Regions from separate parts of the Auritidibacter ignavus genome, predicted to be linked through region 4. Evidence: riboswitches for the same ligand, from Rfam matches in the RefSeq annotation. Region 4 holds a riboswitch; each other region holds the start of a gene.

Region 1 (7,215 bases), 670 kb from region 4:
CAGTTCGGCGAACTCCTCGTCGGAAAGCGTCTTATCTCTGACCTGGACGACACCGGCCCCGCCTTTCACCGCCTCGACCACGACGTCGGGAACCGCAGTGAGACCACCGGAGTATTCGGTATCGGTGATGTAGTAGAGCCGCCAGTCGGTGGCGTCAGCGAGATGGGTGGAATGCCGTAACATACTTTAGGCCTGTTCGGAGTCGAGGGTGATCAGCTCGAGCACGTCGTCGGCGCTCAGGGTGTGGAGGGCATCCAACCAAGCCACGGCAAAATGTCCCGGTGCGCTCGCGGTCTGTCCCGCAACGGTCCCAGCCGCCGAGACCAAGGCATGGGACGCCACCACGGCAGCGTGGTGTTGGGCAGGCAACTGCGTGACGCCCAGAGTTGCGGCAGTCAGGGCGCCCAAAGCGCATCCGGTGCCGATGACCTGTTGCAACATCGGGTGCCCGCCGGTGACGTGAGTACGCGCTACTGTGGAGACGACCAGGTCGGTGGGCCCCGAGGCGGCCACGATTGCTCCACTACGGTGGCTCAGTCCTGCTGCAATGGTGGCAACCGCCTCCACGGAGTCGGTGGAGTCAACGCCACGCCCGCCGGAACCGGTTCCCGCTAGTGCCGCGATTTCTGAGGGGTTGCCACGGATCGCAGCGGGGCGGGAGTCCAGGATGGAACGGGCAAACTGGGTGCGGACGCTCAACCCGCCGACCGCAACAGGGTCGAGCACCCACGGGGTGTTGGCTGACTGCGCGGCGCTGACCGCTGAGGTCATGGCCTGGCGGATATCGGGGGTCAGTGTGCCGACATTGACCAGAACCCCCGAAGCGACGTGGGCGAACTCGCCGGCCTCTACAGCGTCTTCCACCATCGCCGGTGCTGCCCCGGCCGCCAACAAGGCATTGGCGGTAACCTGTTTGACCACGTTATTGGTCAAACAATGCACCAGCGGATGGCCGGTTTTCACCTGGGTCAGGATGGCGCGCACGTCGTCGTGAATCGCCTGAGGGGTCAATTTATCTGCCACAGTGACTATTCCTTTCCAGCAAGGGGATGAACCACAACGGCCAATACGGTGGGCGTTAACGCGGTGGCACCGTGCCGAAAAGAAACCCGCAGACAGCTCGGGCAGACAAGAAAGAACCATCCGGAAAGAGCACAGGGTACGCACAGTGACCACAGTGACCCGGTGCAACCGGTGAGACGTCCCTTCGCCAGTACGAGCTGGATCAGGTTCAACGGGTATCTTCTCAGCTTCCGTGTGGTGACGTGAAGCACCCCGCGTCATGGAGCTCAGTCTAACTCATCGCGGTTGATATTGGCTAGCAGAGCCGCGACAGAGGGTGCCGGAGAGGTCGCTGGATAGGCAAGCGCCAGAGGTAGCTCGACCGGCGGATCAAGGTCCAAAATCACCGCGTCGGGTCCTGTGACGCTGGGCTCCTGCAAGGTCGAGCGAGGCACGAGTGAAGCGAACTGGGGGGAGGTCGCCACAGCAAGGAGTGTTGGGAGAGTGGTCGTTTCCAACGCCGGGTGCAGCTCCACTCCCACACGCGCCATGGCTCGATCGAGCATGTTTCGTGCCTGCATGGCAGGAGACAACACGGCAAGCGGAATGTGGGCAAGATCGGATAAGCAGATGGAAGGTGAGGGAGACTGTGCCAGGTCTACCACGTCCGGGTATTGGTCCAGCAACTCCCGGCTGGCCAGGAGCTGATATCGGTCCTCTGCCACACGATGGGTATAAAGGTCATCTTCTGCGCCCAGATCGAGGATGATCCCTGCATCGAGCTCGCGGTGGCGCAATCCGTGGAGGATATGATCATTGGACCCGGAATCGACACTGACGGTGACCGTCGGATGTGTTTTTCTCAGGGTGGTCACCAGCTGTGAAGCGATGGCCAGCCCGGTAGGAACGGTACTGAGGCGAAGCGGAACCGTGAGGTGTTGCTGGAAGTACTCGAGCTCAGCGACCATCGAGCGATGATCGGCTAGGATGCGCTCGGCCCACTTCAGCACCACGTGCCCCTGCTCGGTGATCCCCTCCATGGCGTGACCGCGGCGGATGAGTTCCACACCCAGCTCGGATTCCAGCTTCTTGATCGAGGCAGACAACGTTGACTGCGAAATGAAACAGGCTTCTGCAGCACGTGCAAAATGTTGTTCTCGTGCCAAGGCCATAAAATAGGCCAGCTGGTTCAGGTGCATTGCCGGTCACTCCTCGGACGTTTAACGACCGCGGGCCGGTAGCCAGTATGGCTACCGGCCCAGGATATGACCGAGTTTAATCGATGGGGCTTGTCAGGGCCTGGTTACTTCGACTGGCGGTAGGAGGAGGCACCGGTTCCGGCGTAGTCTCCGCCGTCAACAATGAGGTATTCGTCGCGGATCTGACGGTTGGCAAGGAAGTCTTCCAAGATCTCACGAGTACCGGCAGCATAACGAGCCTGAGCCGACAGCGACGAACCCGAGGTATGCGGAGTCATGCCATTATGTGGCATGGTGCGCCATGGGTGATCTTCCGGTGCCGGCTGCGGGTACCACACGTCTCCGGCGTAGCCGGCCAATTGCCCCGATTCCAGAGCGCGGACGACGGCATCGCGATCCATGATGGCACCGCGGGCGGGGTTCACGATGTAGGCGCCATGTCGCATCGTGTTCAGCAGTTTTTCATCGAACATGCCCTCCGTTGAGGGTGTCAGCGGAGTGTGAATGCACAGCACATCAATGTTCGGTACCAGCGCTTCGGCAGACTCGTGGAAGGTCAGATTGTACTTCTTCTCGTAGTCTTCGGGCAGACGATGCTGATCGAAGTAGTGCAGTTTGACATCGAAGGGTGCCAGGCGCTCGATGACAGCCCGACCGATGCGCCCGGCCGCCAGCACACCAACATCCATTCCCTCCAGATCGTAGGACCGAGACACAGCTTCAGCAATGTCCCAACGACCGTTGCGGGAGATGTCGTGCTGGTGCAGATAATCACGCACCAGGGCCAGCACCATCAACACGGTGTGTTCGGCGACCGAAATTGAGTTGGAGTAGGTCTCCTCTGCCACGGTGATTCCGCGCTTGGCGGCCTCATCCAAATCAACGTGGTCAGAGCCAATGCCGGCGGTAAGAGCCAGTTTGAGATTCTTGGCTTTCTCCAGGCGCTCCTTGGTCAGGTAGGCCGGCCAGAACGGCTGGGAGATCACAACATCGGCGTCGGGTAGCTCACGGTCAAATTCGGAGTCTTCCCCCTCTTTATCAGAGGTCACCACCACATCGTGGCCTTCAGACTTCAACCAGTCGACGATACCCAGCCCACCGGAGACGCACCCCAGCAACTCACCCGGGGTGAAATCGATATTGTCAGGGGTTGGTAGGGACTGGCCATCTGGGTATTCGCTGAGCTCGGGGATGCTCTCGCGGGCGTACTGGGGAGGGTATCCATCAGCAGGATCGGGGTAGAGGACCATGAGAATTTTCGCCACAATAACCTCCTTGTTGTTATTGATCTATGGGCTGTGCCTCTAATCCTTACCCTATGGAGCGCGTCACAGGCGGTCCAATAGAAATCTCCGATGCGATGATCGGAAACCCCGATCAGCCGGCCCGGGCGATAATCCTGCGCGCGTGAGCGATGAGCGGACCGTCGACCATGGTGCCCCGGAAGGAGAACACTCCCTGGGGGTGATCCTCGACAGCTGCCAGCAAAGCACGAGCATATTCTTGATCTGCTGCGCTGGGGGTGAAACCCTCCCGGATCGTTGCCACATGTGAGGGGTGGATACAGGCTTTGGCGCTAAAGCCGGTCGCTACAGCGTCTTCGACTTCCACTCGCAGACCCTGCAGATCTTGGATATCGGCCCAGATCGAATCCACACAGGCTACCCCGGCACTTGCGGCGGCCACCATCACCTGGGACCGGGCAAAACGGGGGACATCCCGGTAGGTTCCGTCGGCATGACGTGAGGAGGAACCGCCCATGGACGCGATGAGATCCTCAGCACCCCACATCATGGCCACCACCCGCGGATGCTCGGCGATCGCTGTCGCGTAGGCCACACCACGGGCGGTTTCCACCAGGGCCACCATCCCCACATGGTCGTCCAGACGAGACGCTACGGCATCGAGCTGATGGACCGATTCGACCTTCGGGACCATCACCGTGGTCACCGAACTACCGGCCAACGTCGCCAGGTCGGCCCGACTCATCTCGGTACCGACAGGATTGATCCGCACTATCGTGCGGGCTGCCAGCGTCGCATCCTGCGCCACGGTCGTGGCCAGATGTTCTTGCAGAGCGTGACGGGCCCGGTCTTTGGCATCAGGGGCAACCGCATCCTCCAGGTCGAGGATGACCGCATCAGCCCGTTCGGACGCTTTGATGTATCGCTGCGGACGGTCGGCAGGGCAGAACAAGATCGCTGGCCCCAGCGTGAAGATATCGCGTGGTTGGTTCATGGACGCTGTCCTGACTGCTCTCGCCGATGTTCAGCTTCGTTCTTCCACAGCAGCGTGGAACGCACACACTCGGCGACCACCGTGCCATCCTGATTAACACCTACGTGCTGGAACTTCACGATGCTCTGATGCGGGCGGGAAGCGGAATCCCGTTTGTCCAGGATTTCGGTGCGGGTATACAGCGTGTCACCGTGATACATCGGGTGAGGGAATGCGACAGTGTCGAAGCCCAGATTAGCCACAATGGTCCCTTGAGTCAGTTGGGCCACTGAGGCGCCGACGATGGTTGCCAAGGTCAGCATAGAATTCACCAGGGGTTGGCCGAAGGACTGTTGGGACGACCAGTGCGCGTCCAAGTGCAGAGATTGGGTGTTCATGGACAGCGTCGTGAACAGCACGTTGTCGGCCTCGGTGATGGTTCGACCCGGGGCATGCTGATAGATTGTGCCGACCTCCATCTCATCGGCGTAGAGGCCCCGTTGCACCACCACCGGCGGTGTCTGATCTGCGGTATTCACAAGCAGGCTCCTTTTTCACATAGCATTCAATTTGTCGATGCTCAAGGGGATTACATGCCCAAGGACCGAGCGATCAGCATCAACTGGACCTCGGTGGTGCCTTCGCCGATCTCCAGGATCTTCGAATCGCGGTAGTGGCGAGCGACCAGAGACTCGTTCATGAATCCGTAGCCGCCGAAGACCTGAGTGGCATCTCGAGCGTTGTCCATGGCCGCCTCGGAGGCCACCAACTTGGCGATCGAGGCTTCGGTTTTGAACGGTCGGCCCGCGACCAATTTCTGTGCTGCATCATAGTAGGCCAGCCGTGCGGTGTGGGCGCGAGCCTGCATCCGGGCGATCTTGAAGCTAATGGCCTGATTGCGGGAAATGGGAGAGCCGAAGGTGATGCGCGTATTGGCGTACCGGACCGCTTCATCCACGCATCCTTGGGCAACACCGGCCGATAACGCGGCAATGGCCACCCGGCCCTCATCCAGGGTGTGGAGGAAATTAGCAAAGCCACGGCCCCGTTGACCCAACAGGTTTTCTTGTGGCACTCTCACATCATTCAGCGTCAACGGGTGGGTGTCGGAAGCATTCCAGCCCACCTTGTCATAGGCCGGTTCGGCGGTGAAGCCCGGGGTGTCGGTCGGCACGATGATCGTGGAGATTTCATGGTCCCCAGTCACCGCAGTCACGGTGACCACCGAGGTGATGTCGGTTCCGGAGTTGGTGATGAATTCCTTATTTCCATTAATCACCCAGTGGTCGCCGTCTGCACGAGCAGTGGTGCGGGTGCCACCGGCGTCGGACCCGGCGCCCGGCTCAGTAAGACCGAAACCGGCCAGCTTTCGGCCGGCAACCAGGTCGGGAAGCCAGCGTTGCTTTTGCTCCTCCGTCCCGAAACGGTAGATCGGCATCGCGCCCAGGGAAACTCCCGCCTCCAGCGTAATGGCAACGGATTGATCGACTTTGGCCAATTCTTCCAATGCCAAGCACAGGGCGAAGAAATCCCCGCCCATGCCCTCATAATCCTCGGGGAAGGGGAGACCGAAGAGGCCGAGTTCTCCCATCTGAGCAATGACCTCGTAAGGGAAGCTGTGCTCGCGGTCATGCTGTGAGGACACAGCAGCGACGACGTTCTGTGCGAAGTCGCGGACGGTAGCAATCAATTCCTGTTGTTCATCGGTGAGATCAAGGGACATCGCCAAGGTCCTTTCGTGGTGGTCATCACCAGCTAGTTTGCGGGCTCGTTTTCTGGATTCTTGTCATCGTCAGGGGTGATGCTGGCCAGCACTTGGCCGAGCTTGACCTGTTCGGTTTCTGCTGTGTGGATCGTGACGACACCATCGAAGGGAGCGACCAGCCGGTGCTCCATCTTCATAGCTTCCACGATCACCAGCGTGTCGCCGGCTGATACCTGGTCTCCGGAGGTCACCGGCACCGACATCACTGTGCCCGGTAGCGGGGAGCTCACGTCCGGGTTGGAGATAAGCCCGGCAGTGCCAGCCCGCTGGGCTTGGACCTCGTTGCTGGTGATGGCCTGTCGGTCACTGATGGTCAGCAGTCCGGCAAAGTTCGGGGTGAAACACCACAGCTGGCTTTGCCCGGCGCGTTGTGTGGCGACGACCGCGTGCACCCTGGTGGTCATTGACTCTGGTGTGGATAATAAGTACTCATGGTCTCCCACCTGCTCGACCACCGTGGAGGGGTCCAAGGTGACGTCGAAGTCTTCGGTGTCCCCGGAAGCCGTACGGTAGCTGACATGCCGGCGGACGCTTGTCGGCTCGGCCATGCTGCGCCACCCATCGCAACGCCATCCGGAGGACAGGCTGGTGGTCGGAGCCGGTTCAAAGTGGTAAGCCAATGTGGCTGCAATCTGTGCGTCGTCGGCTCCGGGCCCCGGGAAATCCATCTCCGGCAGGATCCGTTCGATCATGGTGGTATCTAACGCCCCGGCTCGGACCCGGCTATCATTGATCAACTGTCGTAGATAGCTGATATTGGTCTGGACCCCGAGCACCACCATGTTCTTCAACGCCCGATCGAGACGGTCTAGCGCTTGGTCACGGTGCGTGCCGGTCGCGATGACCTTGGCAAGCATCGGATCGAAATTCGTGCCGATGACACTGCCACGACGCAACCCGGAATCAACCCGCACCCCGGTGCCGGCAGGTTCGGCCAGTTCGAGGATGGTTCCGGTGGAGGGCAGGAAGCCGGCGGCAGGAACCTCGGCATACACCCGAGCCTCGACCGAATGACCGCGCAACTGAATCTCG
Region 2 (7,215 bases), 380 kb from region 4:
CAATCTGGCCCGTGGTGAAAACCGTGAGCAGAACCTGCGCACTGCCCTGCGTATGATCGATGATCGGTTCAATGAGTTGATCACCCAGGGTAATGCCAGTGGCCAGCGCTACCGAGTCCAGCTCGAGATTGTCTCGGTGGCCATCGATCTGCCGTCCCAGGACGCTGAGGAATCCTCTTTCCCGGTGATCGAAATGCTACAGACCACCGTGATCGACACCCAGACGCGGCAACGCATCCCTGGGGTGGTGGGGAATAACTTCTCCTCTTACGTGCGTGACTACGACTTCAGCATCCTGGCCCGCGAGTACGCCGAACGCGATGAGCCGTTACCGGAGGACTTCGGGGTACTCCACGGCAATATTTTCAAGGGCTTCGTAGAGTCCGAGGCCTATCAGCAACAGTTCAGCAAGCTACCGGTGATCTGCATTAGTGCCTCGACCAAGAAGACCTATCACCGCACCGAGCACCAACACCCGGTGCTGGGGGTGGAGTACCGGCAGAATGAGTTCTCGCGCACCGATGAGTACTTCGCCAAGATGGGGATGGCAGTCCGCTACTTCATGCCACCGAAGAGTGTTGCCCCGCTGGCGTTCTACCACTTCGGTGATCTGGAAGCCGACTACACCGATCTGGAACTAGCCTCCACGATCGCGACCATGGAGACCTTCCAGCGGATTTATCGACCCGAGATCTACAACGCTCACACCCCGGCTGGCGAGGTGTATCAGCCCGGCCTGGAACACACTGACTTCTCGCCAACCCAGGTGGTCTATGACCGGGAGGAACGCTCCCGGCTCGGTGTGGAACAGGGCCACTTTGCCCTGGAGAAGCTCATCACCCCGCACCGGGAGACCTTGGAACAGTGGTCGTCGCAGTACGCCGACCACCACCCGCACGCACAGGGAGCCACACGATGACGAAACTTCTACCCACCACCTCCGCCGGAAGTCTGCCCAAACCCTCCTGGCTGGCCGAGCCAGAAAAACTTTGGTCACCCTGGCAACTGGCAGACCAGGCACTGGCCGAAGGCAAACGCGACGCGCTCTTGCTGGCCCTGGCCGAGCAACGCGGTGCCGGCATCGATATCGTCAGCGACGGCGAACAGACCCGCCAGCACTTCGTGACCACCTTCATTGAGAATCTCAACGGTGTGGATTTTGAAAACCGCAAGGTGGTCCAGATTCGGGAGCGCTATGACGCCTCGGTGCCGGTGGTTGTCGATGAGGTCACGCGCAAAGGGCCGGTGTTCGTCCAGGACGCCCGGGAGCTACGGGCCCACACCGAGGCAACGATCAAATGGGCGCTGCCCGGCCCGATGACCATGGTCGATACGTTGTATGACAACTACTACGGTAGCCGGGAGAAGCTGGCCTGGAAATTTGCCGAGATCCTGAATGAAGAAGCCAAAGAACTCGCCGAAGCCGGAGTGGATATTATCCAGTTCGATGAGCCGGCCTTCAACGTGTTCTTTGACGACGTCAAGGCCTGGGGCGTGCAGGCGCTGGAGCGGGCTGCCCAAGGGCTGAGCTGTCAGACCGCCGTGCATGTCTGTTATGGCTACGGGATTGAGGCCAATACCGAGTGGAAGAAGACCCTAGGCGAGGAATGGCGTCAGTATGAGGAGATCTTCCCCCAGATCCAGCAGTCCAGCATTGATATTGTCTCGCTGGAAGCTCACAACTCGCACGTGCCGATCGAGCTCATTGAGCTGGTGCGTGGCAAGAAGCTGATGGTGGGGGCGATCGATGTGGCCAGCCACACCGTGGAGACCCCCGAAGAGGTCGCTGACACGTTGCGCCAGGCCCTGAAACACGTGGATGCCGAAAACCTCTGGGCCTCCACCAACTGCGGGATGGCCCCGTTGCCACGGGATGTGGCCCGAGCCAAGCTCCGTGCCTTGAGCGCTGGGGCCGCGATCCTGCGAGAAGAACTGAGCTCCTAACCCCATACCGGCAACGCTGTGCACGCGGTCGTCCGGGGTGTAACAACCTCGGCCACCGCGTGTGATGGGCCTGAACTTCGGTAGGATGTGGGTGACCTCACGGGCGCTCTGAGCACAGAGCTGAGATCGGACCAAGGCTGTCCGAGCACCGTTTGAACCTGTGCGGGTCATGCCGGCGAAGGAAGAAGGAGTTCTTGCATGACGCATACCTCACCCCTGAACTATTCCACCCACAGCGCTGACTACCTCGTTGACGAAGAGCACGGGATTAAGGTCCCGGTCACCCGCATCCGCCAGGATGATTCTCCCAACGGTGAGCGCAATGAACCGTTCACGGTCTATCGCACCACCGGGCCCGGCTCGGATCCGGTCCGGGGTTTGTCCGGGTTGCGCGAGCAATGGATTGCTGCTCGCGAGGATATCGAGACCTACCAGGCCCGCGGCCGGAAGCTGGAAGATGACGGCGCCAAGGCGCTACGTCGTGGGGCGGCCAGCCAAGAGTGGCAGGGCGCCCAACGGGCCCCGCTGCGGGCCAAGCCCGGGCGTCGGGTGACCCAGATGCACTACGCCCGCAACGGGCAGATCACCCCGGAAATGCGGTTCGTGGCCCTGCGCGAGGGCGTGGATGTCGAGCTGGTGCGTTCCGAGGTGGCCGCCGGTCGGGCGATTATCCCTAATAACGTCAACCACCCCGAATCCGAGCCGATGATTATCGGTAAGGCCTTCAGTGTGAAGGTCAACGCCAATATTGGAAATTCCGCGGTGACCTCCTCGATCGCTGAAGAGGTCTCCAAGATGCAGTGGGCCACCCAGTGGGGTGCTGATACCGTGATGGATTTGTCCACCGGCGATGACATTCACACCACCCGTGAGTGGATTATCCGCAACTCGCCGGTACCGATCGGTACCGTGCCGATTTATCAGGCGCTGGAGAAAGTCAACGGCGACCACCAGGCGCTGACCTGGGAGATCTTCCGCGACACGGTGATCGAACAGTGCGAACAAGGTGTGGACTACATGACGATCCACGCCGGTGTGTTGTTGCGCTACGTGCCGTTGACCGCCGAGCGGGTGACCGGGATTGTCTCCCGCGGTGGCTCGATTATGGCCGGCTGGTGCCTGGGCCATCATCAGGAGAGCTTTTTGTACGAGAACTTTGATGAGCTGTGCGAGATCTTCGCCCAGTACGATGTGGCCTTCTCCCTGGGAGACGGGTTACGCCCGGGCTCGTTGGCCGATGCCAACGATGATGCGCAGTTCGCCGAGTTGGAGACCCTGGCCGAGCTGACCCAGCGGGCCTGGGAGTACGACGTGCAGGTCATGGTCGAAGGCCCCGGCCACATTCCGTTGCATTTGGTGCGCGAGAATGTCGAGAAACAACAACAACTGTGCCACGGTGCCCCGTTCTACACGCTCGGGCCGCTGGTGACCGATATTGCCCCGGGATATGACCATATCACCAGCGCCATCGGCGCCACTGAGATTGCCCGGTACGGGACCGCGATGCTGTGCTACGTGACCCCGAAGGAACACCTGGGGTTGCCGAACCGGGATGACGTGAAAACCGGGGTGATCACCTATAAGATCGCTGCCCACGCCGCGGATGTGGCCAAGGGCCACCCGGGGGCTCGGGACCGGGATGATGCGCTGTCGAAGGCACGGTTCGAGTTCCGGTGGCGCGATCAGTTCGGGCTGTCGTTGGACCCGCAGACCGCCGAGGAATTCCACGACGAGACTCTGCCGGCCGAACCGGCTAAGACCGCGCATTTCTGCTCGATGTGCGGGCCGAAATTCTGCTCGATGCGGATCTCGCAAGATATTCGGGATGAGTTCGGCAATGTCGATGAACAAGCCCGGATCGTGCAACAGGGCATGGCGGCCAAGGCGCGGGAGTTTCGGGAGGCCGGGGGCACCGTATACCTTCCGGACCCGGCGTTCCCGGCCCGCTAGGAGGACCCCGTTACGTAGTCTGCCCGGTGGTGGCGCGTGGAAGCGTGACGGTCACGATCAGTCCACCACCCGGGCGGGCCGTGAGCTCCAGCGCACCGTGGGAACGTTCCACGATGGCGGCCACAATCGCCAGGCCGAGCCCACGGCTGGCGCCACCGGCGCGGCCCCGGGCAGTGTGGAAGGGCTCGGTCAAATGGGCAAGGACCTCGGGATCAATGATCTCACCGGCACCCTCCACCTGAAGCTGTACATCACCGGTCTCATCCGTGTCGACCGGGGGCTTAGCGGGGCCCAGGGTTGCGGTGCGCACGGTGAGCACACCGTTGTCCCGATTGTGCCGGATCGCGTTTTCCACCAGATTCTGCATCAATTGCACGAGCAATCGCTCGTCGGCGTCGGCCACCGCCGGACCCAACTCGGTGGTGACCTGTAGCCCGCGCTCGTCGGCGGCGACGGTGTACTGGTCGAGCACCGTCTCGGCGACCTCGGCAAGATCCACCGGGCCGGTCTGAATTCCGCCGGCTTCGGCCTCGGCCAAGTCCAGCAGGGATTCCACGGTGCTACTACTGCGCGCATTGAGTTCGGCCAATCGCTCGAGTACTTGGCGATCCACGACCCCGGGGGTTGCCCGGGCCACATCCAGGATGGTTTTGGAGGCAGCCAGCGGGGTGCGTAGCTCGTGGGAGGCATTGGCGGCAAACCGGCGTTGGGCGGTGTTATAGCGCTGAATGTTCTCCAGCATCGCATCGAAGGTCTGGGCTAGATCGACGATCTCATCGCGGGGCCCGGTCAGTCCGATCCGATGGTCCAACCGGCCACTGGCAGCGATCTGGGCGGCCTCGTTGATCTGGGCCAGCGGACGCAGCATCCGACCGGCCAGCCACCAGGCGACCAGCGAACTGAGTACAGCCAAGATCAGCAGCACAATAACCGAGACGGTGATCAGCAACGTGATGAGATCTTCGCGACTGTGGACCTCGACAGAGAAACTGCCGCCGGGGCTCTCGGCGCCATCAGCCACCTCTGATCCCTCGGTCCCGGCCGGTGGGTGGGTGCTATCGGGGACGATGAGCACCGAACCATCCTCGCCGGTAGCACCGACGCGTCCGAAGGAATAGTCCGGCCCCAGCCCCAGGTAGGTCACCAGCACCGTCAACAGCACCGCCCCGCAGATGATGACCAGCACCGCGTAGGAAAAGGCCAGGCGGGTCCGGGCGCTGAACCGGTGGGCCGGGCGCAACCGTTGGGGCGGCTGCTCAGTCATGATCGGCCCGCGGGCTGGTCGTGGGGGCCGGCTCGGGGTCGGCATCCACCGTGTAACCCACCCCGGAGATGGTACGGATCACCCAGGGCTCGCCGAGCTTGCGGCGCAGGGAGCTGATGGTGACCTTCACCGACTGGGTGAACGGGTTGGCGTTTTCATCCCAGGCTTCGGCCAACAGCTGTTCGGCGCTGATCACCCGGCCAGGCTCGCACATCAGCGTTTCTAACACCGCAAATTCCTTGGGGCTGAGCCGAATGTTGCGCCCCGATCGGGTGACCTCGTGCCGGAAAGGGTCCAGGGTTACCCCGCCGGCACGGTATTGGGCCGGGCGCGGGGTGAAGCGACGACGCCCCAAGGCCCGGACTCGGGCCACCAGCTCGTCGAATTCAAAGGGCTTGGTCAGATAGTCGTCGGCGCCTAAGGACAGTCCGTCGACTTTCTCCTCGACTAGCCCGGCGGCGGTGACCATCAGGATCGCCGGCCGATCCACCTCGGCGTCCAGGCGCTGGCAGACCTCGTCGCCGTGTACGCCGGGGATATCCCGATCCAACAGCATCACGTCGTAGTCAATAGTGGCCACCGCGTGTAACGCCTGGTGGCCATCGGTGGCGATATCGGCCGAGATGGACGATAGCGCCAGCCCGTCTCGGATCGCTTCGGCCAGATACTGCTGGTCTTCAACGATCAATACCCGCATGAACGGCTCCCGGTAGTTGTTGTGGTGGTGTGGTGGCGGGGATCATGTGCTCAGTGCCGCGGTCGGAGAGGTGTTCGCTGCGCGCATGGCCGGCAAGACCCCGGCGATCGCCCCGACCAGGATGGTTACGGTGATCCCCAATAGTGGAATCAGCGGCGGGAGCGTGGGCGTCCACCCGTTGACCAGGGAGACGACCAGGGTACACAGCCCGCCTAACACGATGCCGGCGACGCCACCGTAGCTCGCCAGTAGCACCGATTCAACCATAAACTGGCGCCGAATGTGGACGCGGGTGGCACCCAGTGCCCGGCGCAAGCCGATCTCGCGACGGCGCTCCATGACGGTGATGACCATGATATTGGCCACCCCGATCCCGCCGACCAACAGCGCGATCGAGCCCACACCCACCAGCAGTCCGGTAAAGGCGGTATCGATGGCATTTTGGGCCGCCAGTGTGTCGGAGGGGCGACTGACGCTGACCTCATTGGGCCGTTGCGGGTTGATGGTCGAGGGGATCAGATCCCGGACGGCAGTCACCGCCTCGTCGGTAGAGCGTTCAAACAGTGTGGTCGGTGAGCCGGAGAACTCCAGCTGCTGGTGGGCCTGCTCGGCGCCGACGAGCACCGAGGTGTTCAACTCCGCAGCCAGGGGTGAGGGGTTGAGGATGCCCAGCACCGTGTAGGTGATTCCGTTGAGACTCACCGTTGCACCCGGGGTGGCGATGCCGAGGCGTTGGGCGGCGGTGGCCCCCAGCACGGTGGTGGGGTACTGGCCGGTGGCCCGATTGAACCAGGTGCCGTTACGCAATGAGGCGGAGGTGACCTCCAAGAGTTCCTCATCGGCGGCGGCCACGGTGAGCCCATTGGTTTGGCCCGGATCGATGTGGGAGTTGCGGTAGGCGTGCACACCGGTCAGTTCGGCTAACCAACTGACCTGTTCGACCCCGTCGACCCGACGGAGCCGAGCCGCGGAATCGGCCGGTAGCACGGTCTGTTCCCCGGAGAAAGACTCGCCCGGGGTCACGGTTAGCATATTGGTGCCCAGGGCGGCCAGGCGTTCTTGCACCTTGGCCTGGCTCGACAGCGAGATCCCGATCACCGCGATCATCGCAGCGATCCCAATGGCGATCCCCAGGGCCGACAGGGTGGCCCGAGCCGGATGGGCACGCACCCCGTTCCAGCCCAGACGCAACAGGTCGGTCAGGCGCAGCCGGGAGGCATGGATGGTGGTCGGTGCGCTCACGTCATCTCACTTTCAGCTGTGATCGGTGCGTGCGTGCCGGTATCGGATTCCACCGCGCCATCGCGGATCGCGATCTGGCGGGGGAACCGGGCGGCAACGTCGCGGTCGTGGGTAATGA
Region 3 (7,215 bases), 660 kb from region 4:
GGCGTGGATCAAGAAGGGCCAAACTGATCTGGCCCGCGCCCTGGCCGCTGGGGCACACTGGGAACTCTCCTATGCTCCGCAGACCGGGCACGGGCCCGTCAATCACCTCGCCCTACGGGCCTAGCCACTTAGAGTGCTTGTTGCCAGAACTCGGCTTCCAAGCGTGAGGCGGTGGCAAAGATGTGTGACAACTCGGCGAATCGCTGGTCAGACAACGGCCCCTCGCCAGCCAGCGCGTCGAGGTTGTCAACCTCTTGTTCCGAGGCTTTGACAAACTGTGGATCAATGTAGGTTTCGATCCACTCTTTATACCGGTGGTCGGGGTTTTTCTCCAGGGCCGGTGCAATCTCGGCACCGATTTCGGCGTAGCCGATCAGACACGGTGCCAGGGAGACGTACAGGTCCAGCAGGGTACCGGTCAGCGCAGTGTCGAGCACGTAGCGGGTGTAGGCCACCGTGCCAAGGTCCTCAGGGGTCGCGTTCAGTTCCTCGGGGCTGATCCCCCACTCGGCGGTCATCGAGGTGTGTAATCCGGTTTCCCAGACAATGTTCTTCAGCCCATCCATCGAATGTTGGATGCCCTCGAGCGTGTGTTGCTTATACACGGCCAGTCCGTAGGCGCGGGCAAAGTGAATCAGGAAGTGGTAGTCCTGAATCAGGTAGCGCTGGAAGGCTTCGAGTTCTAGGGATTCATCGGCCAACTTTTGGATAAATTCGTGACGAGTATAGGACTGCCACACCTCCAGGTTGGCCTGCTTCAGATCGTTGAACAACGTCATGCGTGGATTCCTTTCAGCGGGTACTTATAGGTGTCGTTGAAGAAGCCGAGCTCAAGCTCCACCGCCCGGCGGAAAAAGTCGTGGGCGGTCTCGGCATCTTGCGCCCCGGAACGGTCGGCCTCCTGTTCGAGGAAGGTCGCGAAATTCAAGAAGTCCGGGTTGTCGTGCAAGGTGATCCATTCGTGATGAACAAAACTCTCCGGATGGTTTTCGGGAGCTCGGGCCGCCCAGTCTCGGTACAAGCACTCGGTGACCATCAGCACCGCGACCACCGCACTGTAGTTTTGTGAGGATGCCGCTTCCCGCATCAGATCGACGAAACCGCCGGCACTCGGGGTGTCTGGAGTCGATGCGCGGAGTTCATCGGTAACGCCCAGTGCGTCAAAGGCTCGCTGGAAGTAGGTGTCTTCACTATTGACCATTTCTCCGGCGAAGCTGGCGTATCGTAACCGTGCATCGAGCCGGTCCGCGGTGGTGATGGCGGCGCCCAGTAACTGTAAGAACGCTTCAAAGAAGCGGTAGTCCTGGTCGAGATATCCGGCCATCACGGCGTCATCGATTGTTCCCTCGAAAAGCTCGGTCACGAACCGGTGATTAATCGCTTCATCCCAGGTGGCGCGATTGGCTTCAAGGAGTTCTTGACTAAAACGTTGGCTCATTCCGTCCTGTTGTCCTTTCCGTTCTTGCACAGAAAAACTCAGGACACGATCGTGCACTCAGAATAAGGCCTGACGTTGACTCGCTCCACAGGTACCAAGATTCGGTACCAGCACCGCAATGACATCCCTCCGCGAAGATTAATTCGATCAGGTTCTCGGGTTTAATCTCAGCCCATTCTCAGGCACCCCGTGTCGTTCAACACTGTATCGAATGGCCTCATTTTGCGTCTAGGGTGTTGCTCGTTCATCGAGTGCACAGCCGGGCACTCTCAGGGCTCTTTAAACAAGGTCAGTCCAGCCCCCTATGCGTGGCTGGACTAACCCTGTTGCCGTCTGAGCGTTTTTGGGACCCGAAGGCCCGGAAGGCTCTATCCGAACATTACTGCTTTTCGATCACGGCACGGTGAATCATCCGGGCCGCAGTTCTCGCGGTGCGCCCACCAATATCGTGCTTCGGGCTCAACTCGGCGACATCAAAATGTAGTAGTTTCCCACTGCGGGCCACCAGACCGATCACGTACTCAATCACATGGGGCGAGACACCAACAGCTGCCGGAGCGCTGACGCCCGGAGCAACATCGGCCGAAAGCACATCCAAGTCCAGGGTCAGGTAGACCGCATCCAGATCTGCCAGGAACGACTCCACAAACTCTGTCACAGCGCTCTTGTGATCGATGGTGGCCTCCCGGTCAAGGAGGACGGCCACATTCTCAGATTTCGCGCGGTCGAACAGAATTTTGGTGTTGGCTTGCTCAGCAATGCCCAGGGCGGCGTAGTGCAGGTCACGGCCGGCAAGATGCTCATGCTCAGCGATTTGAAAGAATCCGGTTCCGGAGGTCGCAAAGCCGGCGTCCCGGTTGTCAAAGTGAGCATCCAGATTCACGATGCCTAATTTTGCCGAGCCTGACAGCGAACGGTCTGAGGCGTCACCAGCACGCAGGAAGTGGGAAACACCCAGAAAACTGGCCCAGGTAATTTCATGGCCCCCGCCTAATCCGACGGTGAAGTGGCCTTGGTCCAGCAGGGTGCTCAGATTGTCACCGAATTCTTTCTGACCTTCTTCGAGCTCAGCCCCGGTGTCAATGTCTCCGGCATCGTAGATGCTGATCGGTTCCGGCAACGCGAATCCGCCTAATGCCTGGCGCAAGGACTGAGGTCCTTCCACTGCTCCAGGACGACCCATATTGCGTTTCACGCCTTCATCGGAGCGGAACCCTAGCAGTGCGGTTCCTGATTCGGCTGTAGCCGAGAAGGGACGGACGGCTTGGTGCCACCGCAGGTGCTCTGGCCCGTCCCCGTCGACACGGCCACTCCAGTTCTCTTTGTTCATGGTGTCAATAAGAGCCATACAATCTACCCCTGTTCTCAAATCACGAAGCTCACGGACGGTTTACACTGCACGAACGCCGCGACGCCAGACCGAATGCGTCATGGGCATTCCAGGGCGGTAGGCCAAGTGGATGGCAGCGGGGGCGTTCAGCAGGTGAAGATCGGCTCGTTTTCCGACTTCCAGGGAGCCGACTTCATCGTCAGCCCCCACGGCGATGGCGCCACCCAGTGTGGCAGCCCGGATAGCTTCGTGCAAGCTCAACCCCATCTGGAGCACAGCGGTACCCACGCAGAAGTTCATCGACGAGGTATAGCTGGTGCCCGGGTTGCAGTTGGAGGCCAACGCAATCACGGCACCCGCATCAAGCAGGCGACGGCCCGGAGCCAGCTGTTCGCGGGTGGACAGGTCGCAGGCCGGCAAGCAGGTTGCCACAGTGCCACGTTGTCCGGTGCCATTGTCCCGATCACCATCGCTCCAGGATCCTGCCAGGGCCTCGACGTCCGAATCGCTCAAGTAGTTCACGTGGTCCACACTGGTGGCTCCCATCTCCACGGCGAGTCTCACACCGGGGCCTTCTCCCAACTGGTTGCCGTGTACCCGTAAACCCAGACCAGCATCTTTGGCGTGTTGCAATACGCTCCGGGATTGGTCTTCGTTGAAGGCGCCCCGTTCACAGAATACGTCGGCCCAATCCACGTATGGCGTCACACCTTCCAGCATCGGGCCGTTGACATCGGCCAGGTACTCATCGGCGTCCACGCCCGCCGGGACCAGGTGGGCACCGAGGAAGGTGACGGTATCGAGCTCCCCGTCTTCTTTCAGCTGGTGTGCTAACTTGGCGTGCCGAATTTCTTCGGCAACCTGCAACCCGTACCCGGTCTTGGTCTCCAGATAGGTGGTGCCACCGTCAACGGCCTGACGAATCCGATCACGCACCAGCCCGCTCAGTCGCTCATCGCTGGCAGCCCGAGTCGCTTCGGTGGTGACGTTAATGCCACCAGCCGAGTAGGATTCTCCTGCCATTCGAGCCTCAAATTCGGCGCTACGGTCGCCATCGAAAATAATATGAGTGTGGGAATCAACCCAGCCGGGAAGAGCGGCTTTGCCTTCGGCGTCAACACTGACGTCAGCGGCGGGCACATCCTTGGAGGGGCCTACCCAGGCGATCTTTCCGTCTTCGAAAACAATCCCGGCATCCTTGATGACGCGTGACTCTGCATCCTGAGTATGTAATTCGGAGATATTGAAGATTGCGGTCGACTCGTTATTCTTCGAGCTCATCGAAACACTCATTCCTCTCAACGATAAAAATAATACGGGGCCTTTGCAGATCTGCCGGATGTTTTTGACTGTCGGTGAGGGTGTAGTGCCCATGGCCACGGCCGATGGCTCGCCCGCGTTGTAACCGATCAAACCGGAGCGCGTCCGTGTCGTCCTGAAGGACCGACACAGACGCGCCCAGGCAGCTCACATGGCCATTACTCAACGGCGATTAGTCGCGGATCTTCGGCTCCATCGGAACCTTGACACCACGTTCCTGAGCAACCTCGGCTGCGCGACTGTAACCGGCGTCCACGTGACGGATGACACCCATCGCCGGGTCGTTAGTCAGCAGTGCTTCCAGCTTGGCCCGGCCTAGCTCGGTACCGTCAGCCAAACCGACCTGGCCGGCGTGGATAGAGCGGCCCATGCCCACACCACCCCCGTGGTGCAGCGAGACCCAGGTGGCACCCGAGCTGGTAGCGGTCAGCGCGTTCAACAGAGGCCAGTCGGCAATGGCGTCGGAGCCATCGAGCATGGACTCGGTTTCGCGGTACGGAGAGGCCACCGAACCGGAGTCCAGGTGGTCACGGCCAATAGCGATCGGAGCCTTGACCTTGCCGGAGGCCACCAGCTCGTTGAACAGCAGGCCGGCCTTGTGCCGCTCACCGTAGCCTAACCAGCAAATACGTGCCGGTAACCCCTCAAATTCGACGTATTCTTCAGCAGCATCCAACCAGGTGTGCAGGTGCTCGTTATCCGGGAACAGCTCCTTCAAGGCCTGGTCGGTGACCTTGATGTCTTCCGGATCGCCGGAGAGAGCAACCCAGCGGAACGGGCCAAGACCCTCGCAGAACAGCGGACGGATATAGGCCGGGACGAAGCCGGGGAATTCGAAGGCACGCTCGTAGCTGGCCTTGCGAGCCTCGTCACGAATGGAGTTGCCATAGTCGAAGACCTCAGCACCTTCGTCCTGGAACTCCACCATGGCCTGCACGTGGGCGGCCATGGACTCGCGGGACTTCTTGGTGAAGCCCTCCGGATCAGCCTGTGCTTCCCGATCCCAATCATCAATCGTGTACTCGACGGGCAGGTAGGACAGCGGATCGTGTGCCGAGGTCTGATCGGTCACAATGTCGATACTGATTTCACCAGCACGGTGACGACGCAATAGCTCGGGGAACACTTCAGCGGCGTTGCCCACGTATCCCACAGACAGGGCTTTCTTCTGCTCCTTGGCTTCCAGGACTTTTTTCAGCGCGGTTTCCAGATCGGTTTCGACCTCGTCGAGGTAGCGCTTGCCCTGACGACGACGTAGCCGTTCCTCGGAGACGTCCACGATCAGCACGGCACCACCATTAAGGGTCACGGCTAGTGGCTGTGCTCCACCCATACCACCGCAACCGGCGGTCAGGGTTAGGGTTCCGGCCAAGCTGCCCTCGAAACGGTTCTTCGCGATCGCACCGAAGGTTTCGTAGGTACCCTGCAGAATCCCCTGGGTCGCGATGTAGATCCACGATCCAGCGGTCATCTGTCCGTACATCATCAGCTCAGCGTCATCGAGCTTGCGGAATTCTTCCCAGTTGGCCCAGTCGCCGACCAGGTTCGAGTTGGCAATCAGCACGCGCGGTGCCCACTCGTTGGTCTTGAGCACCCCAACGGGCTTACCGGACTGCACCAGTAGCGTCTCGTTGTTTTCGAGTTCTTTGAGGCTTTCGATGATGGCATCGTAGGCTTCCCAGCTACGAGCTGCCCGGCCGGTTCCGCCGTAGACGACCAGGTCTTCAGGACGTTCAGCCACCTCGGGGTCGAGGTTGTTCATCAGCATGCGCATCGGAGCTTCAGTCTGCCAGGACTTCGCGGAGATCTCGGTGCCTCGAGGCGCATGAATTTCGCGGGACGGGTCATGACGGGTAAAAGACATCGTATTTTTCCTTTCTCGGGTAGCACACTGGTAGTCACCCGGATGACTACATCAGCCGTTTTTCTAATATGTTCGCGTAACGGCGCAGAGCCGTCACAAGCTTGTCGTGTTGTTCTGGTGTGGTCTTGGCCGGGATATAGGTCAGCGTCATCGCAGCAACCGGCCAGGCATTGCGGTCACAGATCGCCACTGATACTGAGGAAAAACCTTCGGTGACTTCTGAATGCTCGCTGGCGTAGCCTCTCTGACGGATCTCGCCTAACTCCTCCTGCAATTTCTGTAGCGTCGTGATTCTCAGCAGGTCAATATTGCGGACGGGAAACTCCAGCGATTCGTCATCGAGCTTATGTTCTCCCTCCGACTGGCCGTGCTCCCCCGTGGCAAACGCGCTCTTGAGTGAATACATGGCGGCCACTTGATCTTCGGGTAGCTGTGCCAGCATGGCCCGTCCCGAGGCGGTCGCGTGAGCTAACAGGCGCACGCCGACGTGGTTGACCAGCACCGGCCGGCCCTCGGCACGTTCATTCAACAAGTAGACAACGTTACGCCCGTAGAGCGTCGACAGATGTCCGTTGGCCCGTGTCTCGTCAACCAGCTTGGCCAGCAGTGGCGAGGCCAGACGTGAAACCGGCTCGTAACGCACATAGGAGTGAGACAATTCGACCGCGGAAGGCCCCAGACCGTATTTCTTCTCTTCTGGGTAGTGGATGACAAACCCCTGCGCTATGGCCGTGTTCAACAGGTGATAGACGGTCGAACGCGGAATGTGCAATTGATCCGAGACCAGTTGTGCACTCACGGGACCACGTTGTCTAGACAGCATCAGCAAGATCTCCAGAACGTGCTGAGCTGCCGGCACGCGAGATGACGAGTACTGCTCCGGCTTCCGTTGCGAAAGGACACTGCCTGTTTTCACTATTGCAACATCACCACCACGTGGCACAAGGGGCCAGCGATCAGAATGGTCAGCACGACGCGTTCAAACCACACCACGAGCATTTGCCAGAGGCTGATTGGAATCGACGTCGACATCACGGTCGGAATCAGTGCGGAGAGGAACACGATCACCGAAACTGAGACGACGGCAATCAGCAGTCGCAACGCGAGATCTTCATCGCCACTCAGGAAAGTCGCAGGCAAAAAGATTTCAGCGACACTGAGGAACGATGCTTTGGCGGCCAGAAGCGGTTCGCTCATGCCCACGATCCACGTAAACGGCAAGAGCAGGTATCCTAGCCAGTCGAAGATCGGTGTGAAGTGCAC
Region 4 (7,215 bases):
CCGCAGAAAACGATCTGCCCGAGAAAATGCTGGTCCTGCACCAATTCCGCACCTCGATGATCACCAACCGCGACCAAGTGGATACCTCCCATGACGAGCTGGCCGTGGTGTTGCACGCCGATGGCCACGGAACCCAAGAGGTCAAACAGGAGACCTGGAGCGTGCTCACCGAGGACTTGCCCGAGGATATGTGGCCGGCGTGGAAGAACTTCTACCGTCAAGACCAGCCCATGCTGACGCCGGCACAAACCTACGACCAGGTGAATCCCACCCCCTGGTTGGTCACCTACCAGTAAGGCAAGCAACCAACCAGACAACAAGGCGGGACGCCATAGAGACGACTACTGGGCCTCATAGGTTTCGGTCCAAGAGTTCAGCCAGTCTTCACGCTGGTCCGCGACCTCTTGCAGATCCGGCTCAATGGGGTCCTCGGTCAGTGAGGCATATTCGCTCCACTCGTCTGGCAGCTCGATGCTGTCATCGACCGGATACATAAACATCTGCTCAGGAATATCCGCCTGGAATTCTTCGGAGAGCATGAAGTCGATGAAAGCCTGAGCGCCCTCGGGGTTCTCGGCATCCTCCAGCACGCCAGCATATTCGATTTGCTGGATGCAGGTGCCGTCAATGCTGGTGGTCCGACCTTCTTCAGCGGCCGGTGACGAGGAGTAAGACACCACCAGCGGGTAGGGTCCTTCACCTTCAGAACCGGAGAAGTCGGTGTAATAAGCATCAGACCAGCCACCGGCGACTTTCACCCCGTTATCGAACAGGTCTTCCCAGTACTGTTCGGCATCGTCGCCGAATTCCGTCCGGGTGGCAACCAAGAACGCCAGGCCCGGGGAGGAATCATTCGGGTCACTGGTGACCAACAGGTCCTTGTAGTTCTCATCAGTGAGATCGTCCAAGGTCTCCGGAAGCTCCAGGTCGTTGTCGTCAAACCACTCGGTATCAGCGTTGATGCACACCTGACCGTGGTCGATCGGCACCAGCGCGTCCGAGCCATCAACGGCGAGGTTTTGGGCAGATTCTGGAAGTTGACCGGAATAATCCTGCAGGAAGTTTTCGTCCAACAGCGTCTGAGCCGAATAATTCTCCACCCCGAAGAAGCCGTCCACGGTGGGGGAGTCCTGTTGCAGGATGAGCTGGTTGACGACAGCCCCGGCGTCACCGGGGGCTGTGGTGGTGACGGTGTAACCGGATTCCTCTTCAAACTGCGCGAGCAATTCCTCGGAGACACTGAAGGAATCGTGAGTCATCATGGTAACTGTCTGGTTCTCGTCACCGTTGTCTCCACCATTATTATCTGCCTGATCTGCGGCCGAACATCCTGACAGTACCAGCGCTACCACCGCCGAGAGCCCGAACACCGTGCTGATCTTTCGACGGTGAGACCGGGCGGGCCCAGGTGAGTGATGGGTGAGGTGCGACATCAGTGCATATCCTCCTTCAAGGGATAGGAGGGCGAGCACCCTGGGTGAGGTGAGAATCACCCGCGATTAGCCCACGGTGCAAGGAGAGATACTCGACTCCCTTCGCCGGCATGGCCCGGAATCAGGTTCGAGGGTCTGCGAAATGCGTTCGCACTCTCAGCACCACGGTGGTGCTCCCCTGTCGATGAGAAAAACCCTACCGAAGACCTGTTCACCAACCCAACTCCTGAACGCCGTGAGATGAGCTCGAGTGTAGAATCGGGAGGCTACCCCACTTAAAATGTGACATCCAACATGTCTTGTATAACAATTTGGTAACAGCTTTTGGCTCGGCTTCTCGAGCCCTGGCGCTCTCCGGGTCCCTAATGATTATCAACGGTTTAGGCGTTTTTTCCGGCCTAAAATGGGCCCACACAGGCGTCAGGGGCGGGTTGAAAGCATTTTTCAGTCGTCTATTGTGAAAAAAGATGGATGACACAAAGACCCTTCCAGACCACCCGACCGACAAACCCCGCGCTATCACGGTTCGACCGTTCGCTCCCGGAGACGGAGCAAAAATTTATCGGATCGCTCGTGACACGGGCGTCTTGGACTTGAACTCCTCGTATAGCTATCTGCTGTGGGTTCGAGATTTCTCCCAAACCTCCGTTGTTGCCGAACTCGATGGTGAAGTCGTCGGGTTCATTACCGGCTACATCCGCCCTGATGCCCCAGACACGTTGATGGTCTGGCAAGTTGGCGTCGACGAAGCCGCTCGGGGACTGCGCGTGGCCTCTCAGATGTTGGACGCGCTCAACGAATCGGTGCAGCCGAAAGTGTTGGAGACGACCATTACCTCCACGAATAAAGCCTCCAACGCCCTGTTTGCTTCCTTTGCCAAGCGCAACAACGCTGGTGAAGAGATTACCCCCTTATTCACCCCTGAGATGTACCCCGACGATCAGCCCACCGAATACCTTCACCACATCGCACCGCTGAACAGCTAGAGCAGGATCGCACTGATCCCGCTCGCTGGCGGAGAGATGGGTCGAGACAACTTTTCCACGGAAAGGAATTCCCCATGGATACCGAGATTTTTCAGACAACAGAGTCCGAGGTTCGCAGCTATTCCCGCTCCTGGCCGACCGTGTTCGTCAAAGCATCTGGCTCCCACCAGATCGCCGAAGATGGCACCGACTACCTGGACTTCTTCGCCGGGGCTGGTGCTCTGAACTACGGACACAACCACCCCAAGCTGATCGACGCCATCCGCGAGTACCTGGACAACGGTGGCCCGTTGCACTCGCTGGACATGATGACCCCGGCACGTCGCGACTTCTTGGAAACCTTCAAGAAAGTCATCCTCGAGCCCCGCGGTCTGGACTACAAGGTCATGTTCCCTGGCCCGACCGGTACCAACACTGTTGAGGCCGCACTGAAGTTGGCCCGTAAGGTCACCGGACGCCAGCACATTCTGTCGTTCACCAACGCCTTCCACGGCATGACCCTGGGTTCGCTGTCAGTCACCGGTAACTCGATGAAGCGTAAGGGTGCGGGTATTCCGCTGACCAACAGCTCGAAAATTCCCTACGACGACTACTTCAACGGCGAGACCGAAGACTTCATCTGGCTGGAGCGCGTTCTGGAAGACTCCGGATCCGGTGTCGATAAGCCAGCCGCCATTATCGTCGAAACCGTTCAGGGTGAAGGTGGTCTGCGTGCCGCACGCGCCGAATGGTTGCGTCAGCTGGCCAAGCTGTGCAAGAGCCACGAAATCTTGCTGATTGTTGACGATGTGCAGGCCGGTTGCGGTCGTACCGGTAGCTTTTTCTCCTTCGAAGAAGCCGGTATTACCCCGGACATTGTCTGCGTGTCTAAGTCCATTTCCGGTTCCGGTCAGCCGCTGGCGCTGACCCTGTTCAAGTCTGAACTGGATGTGTGGGGTCCGGGTGAGCACAACGGTACGTTCCGTGGCAACGCCCTGGCGCTGGTGACCGGTGCTGCCACCTTGCGTGAGTTCTGGGCCGATGACACTTTCGAGAAGGGTCACCTGGCTCAGGCTATCGAGCTGGTTCAGGACAAGCTGATCAAGATTACCGCTGCTGCTTCCGGATCTGCAGTGCGTGGCCGTGGTCTGCTGACCGGTATCTACTTCGAAGATCAAGACCTGGCAGGCAAAGTGGCTGCTGAAGCCTTCAAGCGTGGCATGTTGCTGGAAACCTCGGGTCCGGAAGACGAAGTTCTCAAGATCATGCCACCGCTGACCACCGAGCTCGACGAGCTGGAGCGCGGTATGAATCTGATCGCCGAAATCCTCGGCGAGCTGACCGGGGCCGATGTCAGCAGTATTACCGGCGGACAGAACGAAGACAACCTGGCTAACGCCTAAATTGACGGCATAGACCACGACGTCAGTAACAACCGGCTGGCCGCGGCGTCAGGTCGGCGCCAGCCAGTGAAAGGAACTTGATATGTACGTTATTAACCGTGATGACACCAATGACACCGAGCGTGACGTAACCTCGGAGAACTGGCGCTCACGTCGCATGGTGCTCGCCCGCGAAGGTGTTGGTTTCTCCATGCACGATACCGTGATTTACGCCGGCACGACCTCGACCTTCCATTACCAGAATCATATCGAGGCCGTCTACTGCGTGCAGGGTAACGGTACCTTGACCAACGAAGAGACCGGTGAAGTTCACGAACTCAAGGACGGCACCCTGTACCTGCTGGATGGTCACGAGAAGCACACCGTGCGCGCTGAAACCGAGCTGCGCATGGCCTGTGTGTTCAACCCGCCGGTCACCGGCCGTGAGACCCACGATGAGAACGGGGTGTACCCGGCAGTCTTCGAAGAAGGCTCTGACCGCAAGGTTCCTAAGCAGCCTCGCGCCTAAGCAATACAGCTGACGTACCACGGCGACCGGCCCCATTTCGGGGCTGGTCGCCGTTTTTGGTGGGTGATGTTAGAGAACTTTCCTGGTACTAGATGGCCCTGAGCCCGAAGTTGCCTTGCTTTTTAGCCAAGATGGATTGGACGACCAGAACGAGGATCCCGATTCCCAGGCCGCTGAGGGATAGGAGCATATTAGAATTCAGCAACAGGATGGCCGCGCCTGCGATCACGATGCACAAAAACCATGGCATATTCACCATAAAGTGCCGTTCCAATGCCACGCAAAGCATCAAGATACCAATGACAGCTGTGGTGACCACCAGAATTCCTTGACCAAACGAGACATCTCGAAGCAACAGTTCCGGGCTGTAGACAAAGATATACGGAATAATAAACCCTGCTGCGGCCAGCTTGAGCGCCGCGAAACCAGTTTGCATGGGAGAAGCCCCAGAGATACCGGCTGCGGCAAAGGCAGCGAGCGCGACAGGCGGAGTGATGTTGGCGAACAACCCGAAGTAGAACACGAACAGGTGTGCCACGATCGGTTCCACACCGAGTTCGGTCAATGCAGGAGCCGCCATGGTTGCTGTGATGAGGTAAGCGGGAATCGAAGGGAGGCCCATACCCAGCACCAGGCAGGCAAGCATGGTGAAGACCAAAGTCCAGAACAAAATACCGCCTGAGACCGACACAATGGCCGAGGCTAGCACCACACCGAAGCCGGAGATAGTCACCACGCCAACGATGATCCCCACGCTTGCACAAGCTACAGCCACGCCCAAGGTTTGTCGGACGCCGTTTTCCAGGGCGTCGATAATGTCTTTGAAAGACAATCTTGAGGTCTTTCGCAACATAGCGACCACAATGGTGACAATGATCGTGAGAAGAGCGGAATAAAGGATGGTGCGCCCTGAGAAGAAAAGCATGTAGATCAGGAAGAACAATGGGATTAACAGGTGACCACGTTCTTTCAGGACATCGAGAACTGCCGGCAAATTATCTCTTGAGATACCTTTCAACCCTTCTCGAGTCGCTCGCAGATGGATCTGGACGATCAGCGAAAGGTAATAGAGCAGCGCTGGAACGATAGCCGCTACTGCCACTGTGGAGTAGGGGACGCCAAGCGTTTCCGCCATAATGAAGGCCGCAGCGCCCATGACCGGGGGCAAAATTTGCCCGCCCACCGATGCCGTCGATTCCACCGCGCCGGCAAAAGTCTTGGTGTAGCCGACTTTCTTCATCATTGGAATGGTGAATGCCCCTGTTGAGACAACATTTGCAATAGCTGACCCGTTGATGGATCCCATGAAACCAGATCCCAGGGTGGCAACTTTGGCAGGGCCTCCACGACTCTGACCAGCTATAGCAAGAGCCAAATCGTTGAATAAGGCTGACATTCCGGACTTTGCCAGAAACGCACCGAAGAGGATAAAGAGAATGATGTACGTGGCAGACACGCCGGTCGCTGTTCCAAAAATACCTTCGGTAGTGGAGAGGAACTGATAAGCCAGAGTGTCCCATTCATAACCGCGGTGGCGCAACACGCCCGGTAATTCACGGCCGAAAATGCCGAAGAGGATGAAAAGTATCGCCAGAATTGGAAGGGCCCAACCTGTGACCCGTCGAGCGGCTTCCAATACGAGAACGACCAAAATGGTGCCGACAATGACGTCTGTAGTTGTAAACCTCCCAGCTTGAAGGACCACTTGCTCATAGTTTGTTGCGATGTAGACCGATGGAACTAGCGAAGACAACGCTAAGACGCCGTCAACGAGTTGAACGGTCAGTCCTTGAGCTCGTCTGAACGGAGGGTAGATCAAGAAGATCAGGAACAGAACGATGCTGACGTGGATGGAACGGTGAACCAGCGTAGGTGGTGATCCGAAGTAGGCAGTCCACATGTGGTATATCGCAAATGCGCATGCCACCGCGGTGATCAAAATTGCCAGAGGACGCCACCGAATACTGCGCGTCCGAGACTCAGCGTCATACTGGGCCGCAATTTCGGCTGCTTCTTGTTCCTGAGCGCGACGTTCTTCGTCGGTGTGAGGAAGATATTCAGCGTCCGTGATGGTGGCGGTAGCGAGTGAATCTGAAGATTGGTTTGTTGGTTGCTTTTGGGGCCGTTGGGGAGGTGTCATATCAGAACAATCTCGAGTCTTTGGTGATCAGGTAGTTGCTTTGCGTCTATACGTTGCGGATCATGATCGATGAGAACCCGGTACTGGGCGCGGTGAGAGTGAATCCAGCGAATCGCGTCGAAGGGGCGGTCGATGTTATCGATAACCACTTGGTTTCCTTCGTAACGCAGATCTCCTTGGTCTCCGGCGGGCATGCCGGCTCCGTAAGATGAGAAACGAGTTTGGGTAAGCACCAGGCCAGCTGGAGTGACCGTGAAGATGTCGGTCCAAGGTGTGAGCTCAATCGAATGAACCCAAGACAGGCTGATGGTGGTGCCGTCGATGGCGGGAAGTGTGGCGTACACGTCGTGATGTTGCTGATGGCGACATACGATCTGGCGTTGTTGGGTCGGAACTGAAGCGGTGACGCCACACCCGCCAGCAACCGCGAGGACGGTCCCCACTGTCAAAGTGAGGACCGATCTGCGACTGATATCTGGCGGTGTCATGAAAACACGAGGCTTTAGCCACTCAACGACTTACTCAGTCTTCTTCTCCGGCAACATGGCCGGAGACATCGACACCATTTTCCTCCAGGTAGCGGGCAGCTCCCGGATGCAAAGGAACAGTTAGCCCCTCCGTAGCTTCTTCGAGGCTGATGTCCTCAGCAGCAGCATTGGAATTGTGTATCGCATCGAGGTTGTCGAAGAAAACACGGGTGACGTCGTAGGCGGCGTCTTCGCTCAGTTCTGAGCTAATCATCAAGTGGTTGACGACGCCGACGGTC

Evidence for each region. A riboswitch is a leader RNA that binds a small molecule or an ion and turns the genes downstream of it on or off. The one in region 4 is predicted to bind thiamine pyrophosphate.
Region 1: linked by a shared signal. The riboswitch ahead of thiM (hydroxyethylthiazole kinase) and the one ahead of QDX22_RS07345 (thiamine ABC transporter substrate-binding protein) in region 4 are both predicted to bind thiamine pyrophosphate.
Region 2: linked by a shared signal. The riboswitch ahead of thiC (phosphomethylpyrimidine synthase ThiC) and the one ahead of QDX22_RS07345 (thiamine ABC transporter substrate-binding protein) in region 4 are both predicted to bind thiamine pyrophosphate.
Region 3: linked by a shared signal. The riboswitch ahead of QDX22_RS04110 (TenA family protein) and the one ahead of QDX22_RS07345 (thiamine ABC transporter substrate-binding protein) in region 4 are both predicted to bind thiamine pyrophosphate.

Annotation. Positions count from the first base shown of each region.
Region 1 covers NZ_CP122564.1:924,044-931,258, reverse strand. Annotated here, with positions in the region: gene thiE (thiamine phosphate synthase) at 1-183, opposite strand, end outside; gene thiM (hydroxyethylthiazole kinase) at 187-1,023, opposite strand; TPP riboswitch at 1,186-1,288, opposite strand; gene QDX22_RS04085 (LysR family transcriptional regulator) at 1,290-2,201, opposite strand; gene QDX22_RS04080 (NAD-dependent formate dehydrogenase) at 2,306-3,466, opposite strand; gene QDX22_RS04075 (HpcH/HpaI aldolase/citrate lyase family protein) at 3,579-4,439, opposite strand; gene QDX22_RS04070 (MaoC family dehydratase) at 4,436-4,957, opposite strand; gene QDX22_RS04065 (acyl-CoA dehydrogenase family protein) at 5,008-6,141, opposite strand; gene QDX22_RS04060 (acetyl/propionyl/methylcrotonyl-CoA carboxylase subunit alpha) at 6,174-7,215, opposite strand, start outside.
Region 2 covers NZ_CP122564.1:1,977,995-1,985,209, forward strand. Annotated here, with positions in the region: gene QDX22_RS09050 (putative oxygenase MesX) at 1-919, shown strand, start outside; gene QDX22_RS09055 (methionine synthase) at 916-1,944, shown strand; TPP riboswitch at 2,034-2,145, shown strand; gene thiC (phosphomethylpyrimidine synthase ThiC) at 2,143-3,894, shown strand; gene QDX22_RS09065 (sensor histidine kinase) at 3,905-5,158, opposite strand; gene QDX22_RS09070 (response regulator transcription factor) at 5,151-5,855, opposite strand; gene QDX22_RS09075 (ABC transporter permease) at 5,898-7,097, opposite strand; gene QDX22_RS09080 (ABC transporter ATP-binding protein) at 7,094-7,215, opposite strand, start outside.
Region 3 covers NZ_CP122564.1:932,596-939,810, forward strand. Annotated here, with positions in the region: gene thiD (bifunctional hydroxymethylpyrimidine kinase/phosphomethylpyrimidine kinase) at 1-124, shown strand, start outside; gene QDX22_RS04105 (TenA family protein) at 129-779, opposite strand; gene QDX22_RS04110 (TenA family protein) at 776-1,438, opposite strand; TPP riboswitch at 1,546-1,638, opposite strand; gene hutG (formimidoylglutamase) at 1,818-2,786, opposite strand; gene hutI (imidazolonepropionase) at 2,829-4,049, opposite strand; gene QDX22_RS04125 (urocanate hydratase) at 4,261-5,952, opposite strand; gene QDX22_RS04130 (IclR family transcriptional regulator) at 5,999-6,895, opposite strand; gene QDX22_RS04135 (YjiH family protein) at 6,868-7,215, opposite strand, start outside.
Region 4 covers NZ_CP122564.1:1,597,454-1,604,668, reverse strand. Annotated here, with positions in the region: gene QDX22_RS07350 (hypothetical protein) at 1-296, shown strand, start outside; gene QDX22_RS07345 (thiamine ABC transporter substrate-binding protein) at 342-1,433, opposite strand; TPP riboswitch at 1,514-1,623, opposite strand; gene ectA (diaminobutyrate acetyltransferase) at 1,901-2,419, shown strand; gene ectB (diaminobutyrate--2-oxoglutarate transaminase) at 2,494-3,801, shown strand; gene QDX22_RS07330 (ectoine synthase) at 3,884-4,309, shown strand; gene QDX22_RS07325 (TRAP transporter permease) at 4,398-6,449, opposite strand; gene QDX22_RS07320 (DUF1850 domain-containing protein) at 6,446-6,793, opposite strand; gene QDX22_RS07315 (TAXI family TRAP transporter solute-binding subunit) at 6,972-7,215, opposite strand, start outside.